DNA from 2 places in the Roseivivax sp. THAF30 genome. Region 1 is predicted to be linked to the other one. Evidence: riboswitches for the same ligand, from Rfam matches in the RefSeq annotation. Region 1 holds a riboswitch; the other holds the start of a gene.
What was found. Region 1 has a riboswitch for thiamine pyrophosphate ahead of thiM (hydroxyethylthiazole kinase). Riboswitches for the same ligand answer to the same signal wherever they lie in the genome.
Positions count from the first base shown of each region.

Region 2: another riboswitch for thiamine pyrophosphate. It lies ahead of FIU91_RS14610 (thiamine ABC transporter substrate binding subunit); the one in region 1 lies ahead of thiM (hydroxyethylthiazole kinase).

Region 1 covers NZ_CP045389.1:2,107,904-2,112,071, reverse strand. The annotation lists gene thiD (bifunctional hydroxymethylpyrimidine kinase/phosphomethylpyrimidine kinase) at 78-884, opposite strand; gene thiE (thiamine phosphate synthase) at 881-1,489, opposite strand; gene thiM (hydroxyethylthiazole kinase) at 1,486-2,277, opposite strand; TPP riboswitch at 2,325-2,420, opposite strand; gene map (type I methionyl aminopeptidase) at 2,535-3,284, opposite strand; gene FIU91_RS10210 (glutathione S-transferase N-terminal domain-containing protein) at 3,424-4,158, opposite strand; gene FIU91_RS10205 (CaiB/BaiF CoA-transferase family protein) at 4,155-4,168, opposite strand, start outside.
Region 2 covers NZ_CP045389.1:3,010,301-3,014,468, forward strand. The annotation lists gene FIU91_RS14605 (thiamine/thiamine pyrophosphate ABC transporter permease ThiP) at 1-1,496, opposite strand, end outside; gene FIU91_RS14610 (thiamine ABC transporter substrate binding subunit) at 1,472-2,455, opposite strand; TPP riboswitch at 2,499-2,600, opposite strand; gene aroC (chorismate synthase) at 2,701-3,804, shown strand; gene ureG (urease accessory protein UreG) at 3,962-4,168, opposite strand, start outside.

The sequences.
Region 1 (4,168 bases):
CGACCCTCCTTTCGCAGGCCAGGAAAGTCCCTTGAGATTGGTCGGGATGGTGGACTGGTCCAGCATGCCAGGCGTGGTCAAACGGCTTCCGGGATTATCGAATGAAAATGATGAACCGGACCGTGACCGGAGCCGACAGCGAGCTCGTCTGCCTGCGCGATCGCAGCGGCGGTGTAGGACTTCGCTCGCGCCACCGCCTCCGGCAAAGCGAGGCCGTGGCCAAGATGCGCGGCGAGCGCCGAAGACAGCGTGCAGCCCGTTCCATGGGTGTTGCGCGTGACATGACGAATGCCTTCGAGCCAGAGGCTCTCATCCCGAGTTCGCAGAAGGTCGGGGCTCTGGTCTCCGGAGAGGTGTCCACCCTTCATCAGGATCGCTGATGGCCCGAGGGCCAGCAAGGCCTTTGCCTGTGCCTCCATGCCGGGCCGGTTCGTTGCCGCGTCCTCGCCCAAGAGGTCAGCGGCCTCGGGCAGGTTCGGCGTGATAACCGTGGCAATCGGCAGGAGCCGGTCGCGAAGAGCGCTCACGGCCTCTTCCGCCAACAAGCGGTCGCCGCCCTTGGCCACCATGACCGGGTCCAGCACCACAGGCGCGGCAAGGTCCGAAAGCGCGGCGGCCACGGCCTCGATGATAGCCGCGCTGCCCAGCATGCCGATCTTCACGGCATCGATGCGGATATCCTCGCGGATGGCTGCGATCTGCTCGGTGACCATGCCCGGTTCGGTCAGCAGCACCGCACGCACGGCATGTGTGTTCTGTGCTGTCAGCGCCGTGATCACGGCCATGCCATAGCCGCCATTGGCCGAGATCGCCTTGAGGTCTGCCTGGATGCCGGCGCCTCCCGACGGGTCTGATCCGGCGATAGAGAGGATGTTCGGTATCATACCTGTCTCCAAGTATCGACGAGGGCGCGGGTTGCCCCTTCGGGGTCCGCGGCGCGTGTGACGGCCGAAACGACGGCCATTCCGGACGCCCCCGCGTGTTTCAGGGTGGGGATGTCCCGCGCGGTCAGCCCGCCGATCGCGATGGTCGGCACCGGCGCGGCTCGGACGATGCGGGCCAGCCCTTCGCTCCCGATGGGCTCTGCCGCGTCGGGCTTGGTCGGTGTGGCGCGAAAGGGACCGGCGCCGATATAGTCGACGCCCGATGGAATGCGCCTGCATTGCGCTATCGTCTCGATCGACAGGCCGAGCAGAGCGCCTGGCGCGATCCGCGCGCGGGCGCGCTCCGGCTCGCCATCGCCCTGGCCGATATGGAGGTCGGCGCCCGTGCTGCGTGCCACCTCGATCCGGTCATTGACGAAGACGCGTACGTCCATCGGGGCGAGCGCCTCCATCAGTGCTTCGGTCAGGCGTGCAAGGTCCGTGTCGGGCATGGTCTTGTCGCGGATCTGCACCGCCCAGGCCCCGCCGCGGGCGGCGGCCATCGCCTGATCGGCCACTGGGATAGGTGCGCCCGGGTCCGTCACGACGTAGACCGGCCCGATCATGTCGCGAGCTCGATCTGCGCGGCGGCGTTCAGTGCCTCGGGTGTGAGGGCATGGAGCGCATCGAGAAACGCCACCTGGAAGCTGCCCGGTCCCTGCGCCGCCGCGCCCGCCATTTCGCCGGCGGCACCATAGGCCGCAAGCGCCGCGACAGTCGCATCGAACGTCGGATGATCGGCACAAAAAGCCGCGATCACCCCGTTGAGCGAGCAGCCCATGACCGTGATCCGCGCCATCATCGGGTGACCGTTGGAGACGCGCGCGACGCGGGCACCGTCCGTGATGTAGTCGACCGGGCCGGAAACGGCGACCACACCGCCGGTTCGTTGGGCCAGGGCGCGCGCCGCATCCTCGGCCGAGGCGACGCTGTCACCGGCATCCACGCCGCGTGCAGAGCCGCCAAGACCCGCCAAGGTGAGGATCTCGGAGGCATTGCCGCGCACCACTGTCGGTTTCAAATCGAGTAGCCGATCGGACAGGTCCTGCCTAAACCGCGTGGCGGCCACGCCGACCGGATCGAAGACCCAGGGGCGGTTGGCCTCGGACATGACGGCCGCGGCCTCCTGCATCGCGGTGCCCCATGCGGGATCCGCCGTGCCGATATTCACGGTGAGTGCCTGTGCCAATCCGGCGAATTCCGCCGCTTCCTCGCGCGCATGGACCATCGCGGGCGACGCGCCTATGGCCAGAAGGACATTCGCCATGACGTTCATGGCGACGAAATTGGTTATGTTGTGAACGAGAGGAGCCGAGGCGCGCATGGCGCTCAGGGTTGTTCCGGGGGTGTGCATGGTGCCTCCTTGTCGGGCGGAGGCACGGCAGACGGCATTCACCTTTCGGGGCCATCTCCGCAACTTCCTCCGCCGGCATGATCCGGTTCAGGTTCGAAGGGTGCTTCTCAGCCCGCGCATGGCGGACGCCCCTGTTGCGAGATTGAGGCTGTCACAGCAATCAAAGAAGCACAAGAGTCGCGGACGTGTCCTGCCTGACAGGCTCTGACTGGCCGGGTCCGGTCGCACCCCTCGGGGGTGCAAGCACCGGGTGGCCTTCAACTCGGGACGGTCACGACCATCGCACCGCGTCTCGTCGCGATCACGGTGTGTTCGTACTGCACGACTGGCGCTCTCGGTTCGCAGTACAATGTCCAGCCGTCCTTCCCGTCCGTCGCCATCATGCCGCCGGTGGAAAGAAACGGCTCAATCGTGAAGACGAGCCCTGTCGTCATTCGGCGGCGCTCCCGGCGGTCCGGCCAAGTGGCGATCTCGCCCGGATATTCGTGAAGGGACCGACCGACGCCGTGGCTCGCGAGGTTCCGAATGAGCGTGTAGCCCCGTGCCGATGCGAACCGCCCGATTGCCTGGCCGATCCCGGCGAGGGGCTTGCCGGCGCCGACCTTTGCGATCCCGATCTCCATGGCGCGTCGACCGTCGCGGCAGAGACGCGCTTTCGCGGGATCGGGCGGGGGCACGATGCAGGTCGCGCCGGTATCCGCGAAATACCCGTTCTTCGACGCCGAGACGTCGATATTCACGAGATCCCCGCGCGCGATCACGCGTTCGCCCGGTATCCCGTGAGCGATTTCCTCGTTCACGCTGATGCAGGTCGTGCCGGGGAAACGGTAGGTCGCTTTGGGTGCGGAAACTGCGCCTTCCTGCGCTAGGAGATCTCGCCCGATCTCGTCTAGCTCCCGAGTGGTCATGCCGGGCTCCATCGCTGCCGCCATGTCGCGCAAGGTATTCGCGACGATCCGCCCGATAGCCTTCATGCCGTCCAATTCGGCCTGGTTCGTGATCGTCATGATCGTCCCTTTTTGCCATCGAGGCGACGTTATCCACGCAAGACGGGGTTGTAACGCTCTGCCGGCCTGCGGTTCTCCGATGATGGCGCCTGCCGGTCAACGGATGCCCTCAATCTGTATGGGGCAGTCAAAGCGCCGGTCATTCTTTGCCTGGCGCTGAGTTCTGACGAAGCGAGCTGGCGGATTGATTGAACAACACCCTGTTGTTGTCGGCCCTGTGCCGTCCGCGGTTCTGGTCCGACTTGTGCAGGTCGATTGCACGCTGCACGGCCGGGCGTTCCTTGATCCGGCGGCGCCACTCGGCCACGCGCGGGAAGTCTTCGAGCGAAGCGCCAAGAGGCTTGGCGATGAAGGCCCAAGGGAATGCCAGCATATCCGCTATGGAATACGCCCCGAGAAGGTAGTCGCGCCCATCGAGACGGTTCTCGAGAACGCCGAGGTTCCGGTCGTATTCGCCAAGATACCGCTTGAAGCCATAGGCGCGGTCGTCTTCGGGCGCGTAATTGCGAAAATGACTGAGCTGGCCGCCCATTGGTCCCTGGTTGCCAACCTGCCAAAACAGCCATTCCATCAGTTCCTTGCGCGCGCGCAGATCTTCCGGCGGCGGTGCGAACACGCCCGTCTTGTCCGCGAGATAAAGGAGGATCGCGCCCGACTCGAAAACGGAAACCGGACTTTCGCCCCAAGCCGAAGCAGGGGCGTGATCGACGATGGCGGGCATCTTCGCGTTGGGACTGATCTTGAGGAACTCGGGCGCAAACTGGTCGCCCTCGGCGAGGCGCATGAGATTGAGACGATAGTCGAGCCCCGTCTCCTCGAGCATGATGGCCGCCTTCCATCCATTGGGTGTTGGCGCGAAGTAGAGATCGATCACGGATTGCTCT
Region 2 (4,168 bases), 900 kb from region 1:
CCTCCCCTGTCAAAGAGCCAGAACAGCGCGAGACTCGCCATCAGGAGAAGCAGCGCCGCGCCCTGCGCCGCCTCCATCTGGTAGCTGCCCATGAGGCGATATACCTGCAGCGGCAAGGTCGCGCGGTCGGGATCGGCGAAGAGTGCAATGACGCCCAGATCGCCCATTGACAGCGCCGCTGTCAGCCCCGCCGCGAAGCCCAAGGGCCGCTTCAAGCGCGGCAGCAGCACCCAGCGCGTCCAGGCCCACCCGCTGAGGCCGAGCGATCCGGCGAGCCGCCCGAAATCATCGCGGATCGCCTCGGCCTCGGGCCGGAGGATACGCAGCGCAAAGGGCAGGCTCACCAGCGCGTTCACGAGCGCCGTGACCGGCAGCGCCAGCGCGAACGGGTTCATGACGGGCCGGACCAGCAGGAACAGCCCGGTGCCAAGGACGAGCGGCGAGATGGCGATGCCGAGAAGGCCCAGAAGCTCTCCGCGCCGGGTCGCGAGCGGCAGCGCCCAGAGAAGGCAGAGCGCGGTCGAGGCGAGCGCAACGCTGAGCGAGTGCCACGCGGCCTCCAGCGTTCCGGCACCCTGCTGCAAGAGCCCCGGCGCGCCGCGCAAGGCCACGAGCGTCAGCGGCGTCAGCAGGAAAAGCGCAACGATCAGGATCGCGCCTCCATCGAGAAGCCGTGCCACGAGCCCCCGCCCGTCCCAGCGCGCCACGCGCCGATCGAGCCCCGCGCCGAAGCTTGCCCCGCCCGAGAGCCGCAGCGCCACGAGCCCCGCAGCGACCGCGAGCGCCAGTTGCAGAAGCGAGAGCGAGGCCGCGCGCCCCAGATCGAAGTCGAACCGCATCGCCTGGTAGATGGCGAGTTCCACCGTCGTGGCGCGCGGGCCGCCCCCGAGCGTCAGCGCGACGGCGAAGGACGACAGGCAGATCACGAAGATCACCGCGAAGGCTCCAGGCAGGATACGCGCCAACATAGGCGCTTCGAGCGTGCGGAACATCGCCCAGGGGCTGAGCCCGAGCGAGGCGGCAAGCCGCAACCGCTCCCCCGGCATGGCAAGCCAGCCTTGCAGGACGAGCCGCGTCGCAAGCGGCAGGTTGAAGAAGACATGCGCGATGACCACCCCGTGCAATCCGTAGATCGTCATTTCCGGCAGGCCCAGCGCTGCGAGGCCCCGATTGACGATGCCGTTCGATCCGAACGTCGCGATCAGCCCCAGAACGGCCACGATCACGGGGAGGATGAACGGCGCGCCCAGAAGCGCAACGAGGAGCCCGCGCCCCGGAAAGTTGCGCCGGGCGAGCGCCCGCGCGACGGGCACGGCGAAAAGCACGCTGAACCCCGCCGAGAGCGTCGCCTGAACAAGCGTGAAGCGCAGCGCCTGCCCGTCACCGGGCGCGAAGGCCGACAGCCCTCCCGCCCGGATCAGCACCGCGGCGACCGGCACCAGCGTCAGCGCCAGCACCGCCGCGGCGGCGATCAGCGCGAGAGACCGGCGCGCCATGCCTCGATCGCCTGATCCTTGAGTTCAGCTGCCTCGTCTTCGGAGTAGAACAGCACTTCATCCGGCAAGTCGAGCTGCCGGAACCCGTCCGGCCAGCGCTCCTGCGGCAATGCCGCCGGGAAAGACCAGTTGCCCGTCGCGATCATCTCCTGGAACTCCTCCGAGAGGATGAAGGCCATGAAGTCCTGCGCAAGCTCCGGCACATCTGTCGTCGATGTCACCGCGGCCAGCTCGACCATGAAGTAATGCCCCTCGGGGAAGATCGCCGCCTTCACCGTGTCGTCGTCCTCGGCGATGATGTGGTAGGCGGGCGAGGTCGTGTAGGACAGAACCATGTCCGCCTCGCCATCGGTGAAGAGCCCGTAGCTCTCGGACCAGCCCTTGGTCACGGTCAGCACGTTGTCCGAGAGGTCCGCCCAGGCGGCCTCTGCCTCCTCGCCATAGACCGACTGCACCCAGAGCGCGAGCGCGAGGCCCGAGATCGATGTGCGCGGATCCTGGATGACGAGGCTCAGATCATCACCCGCCTCACGAAGCGCGTCGAAGCTCTGCGGCGGCTCGGCCAGACGCTCGGTGTCGTAGACGAAGGCGGTATGCCCGTAATTGAAGGGCAGGAAGATGTCGTCGTTCCAGTCGATCGGCAGCGTCAGCGCATCCGTGTCCTGCCCGTGGGGCGCGAAGAGACCGCTTTCGCGGGCGCGCTTGGTCACGTCGGTGTTGAGCCCGAACACCACGTCCGCCTCGGTCGCCTGCCCTTCGAGCAGAAGCCGCGGCAAGAGATCGCCCGGCTTGAACTGAAGATCGCAGTCGCAGCGCGCCTCGAACAGCTCTTCGATCTTGGGGCCCGGTCCCCATTCGGAGACGATGTAATCGCCAGCATAAACAGTGAGCACGTTCTCCTGGGCGAGCGCGGTGCCCGCGGTGAGCGTGGCCGCTGCAAAAGTCGTGAGGGCTTTCATGGTGCCATCCTTCCATTTGCGGCGGATGGGCAAGATACTGCGGGCGCTGCCGGCAAACCTTCCCTCCGCCGGTGTTAACCGGTTCAGGTTCAACGGGTTCGCGGCATCACCGCATCTCAGCCTTCCGGCACCCCGAGGTACGCAGAGACGTAATCCTGCCCGGTGCCGCTGACAAGGCGAAACGGCTTGAGGGGGGCGCGGGCCTTCTTTAGGACAAGCGCGACCAGCTATTTCGGAGCGGCGAGATGAGTTTCAACACGTTCGGCCACCTGTTTCGCGTGACGACCTGGGGCGAAAGCCACGGTCCCGCGCTCGGCTGCACGGTGGATGGCTGCCCGCCCGGGATCGCCATCGACGAGGCCGCGATCCAGCACTGGCTCGACCGCCGCAAACCGGGGCAGAACAAGTTCACGACCCAGCGGCGCGAGGCCGACGCGGTTCGCATCCTCTCGGGCGTCTACGAAGGCCGCACCACAGGGACGCCGGTGCAGCTGATGATCGAGAACACCGATCAGCGCTCCAAGGATTACGGCGATATCGCGGAGACCTTCCGCCCAGGCCATGCGGACATCACCTATTGGCAGAAATACGGTCATCGCGATCCGCGGGGCGGCGGGCGTTCCTCGGCGCGTGAGACCGCGGCGCGGGTGGCTGCCGGAGGATTGGCGCGTGCGGTTCTCGCCGAGCTGGCCCCCGGCCTCGCGATCACCGGCTACATGGTGCAGATGGGTCCGCATTCCATCGGCGAGACCCGCGAGATGGACGAGATCGAGAAGAACCCGTTCTGGGTGCCCTCGGCAAAAGCCGCCGAGGACTGGGCCACATATCTCGATGGCCTGCGCAAATCCGGCAATTCCTGCGGCGCGATGATCGAAGTTGCGGCCTCCGGCGTGCCCGCCGGCCTCGGCGCGCCGGTCTATGCCAAGCTCGATACCGAGATCGCCGCGGCGATGATGTCGATCAACGCGGTGAAAGGCGTGGAGATCGGCGAGGGCATGGCAGCGGCCGCACTCACCGGCGAGGCCAATGCCGACGAGATCTTCCTCGGCAATGACGGCGCGCCGAGCTATTCCTCGAACCACGCAGGCGGCATCCTCGGAGGCATCTCCACCGGCCAGGACATCGTCGCACGCTTCGCGGTCAAGCCGACCTCCTCGATCCTCAAGTCCCGCGCCTCGATCACCAAGTCGGGCCAGCCGACCGAGGTCGTCACGAAAGGCCGCCACGATCCTTGCGTCGGCATCCGCGCGGTGCCGGTCGGCGAGGCGATGATGGCTTGCGTGCTGCTCGACCACCTGCTTCTCGACCGCGCCCAGACCGGCGGCACCCGCGGGCTGATCGGGGCGTGAGGGGGCTTGCTGCCCCCTCTTCGGGGCGTGCCGCCCCGAATTCACCCCCGCCGGTATTTGGGCCAACCCAAAGACAGGGGGCGCGCTTTTGGTTTTGGGTTGGTGAAAATACCGAAAATGCGCCCTTTCCGCAGGCACGGCGACCTGGGCGACGACGCTACTCCGCCGCCTGCTGGGTCAGATCGAGGCCACCGATCTCCGACAAGGCGGCGATGACCGCCTCCACCCCTTCGCCCTTGCGAAGCGCGGTGAAGAAGAAGGGTCGCCCGGCGCGCATGCGGGCCGCGTCCCGCTCCATCACCTCGAGCGACGCACCTACATGCGGGGCGAGATCGGTCTTGTTGATGACAAGGATGTCAGAGCG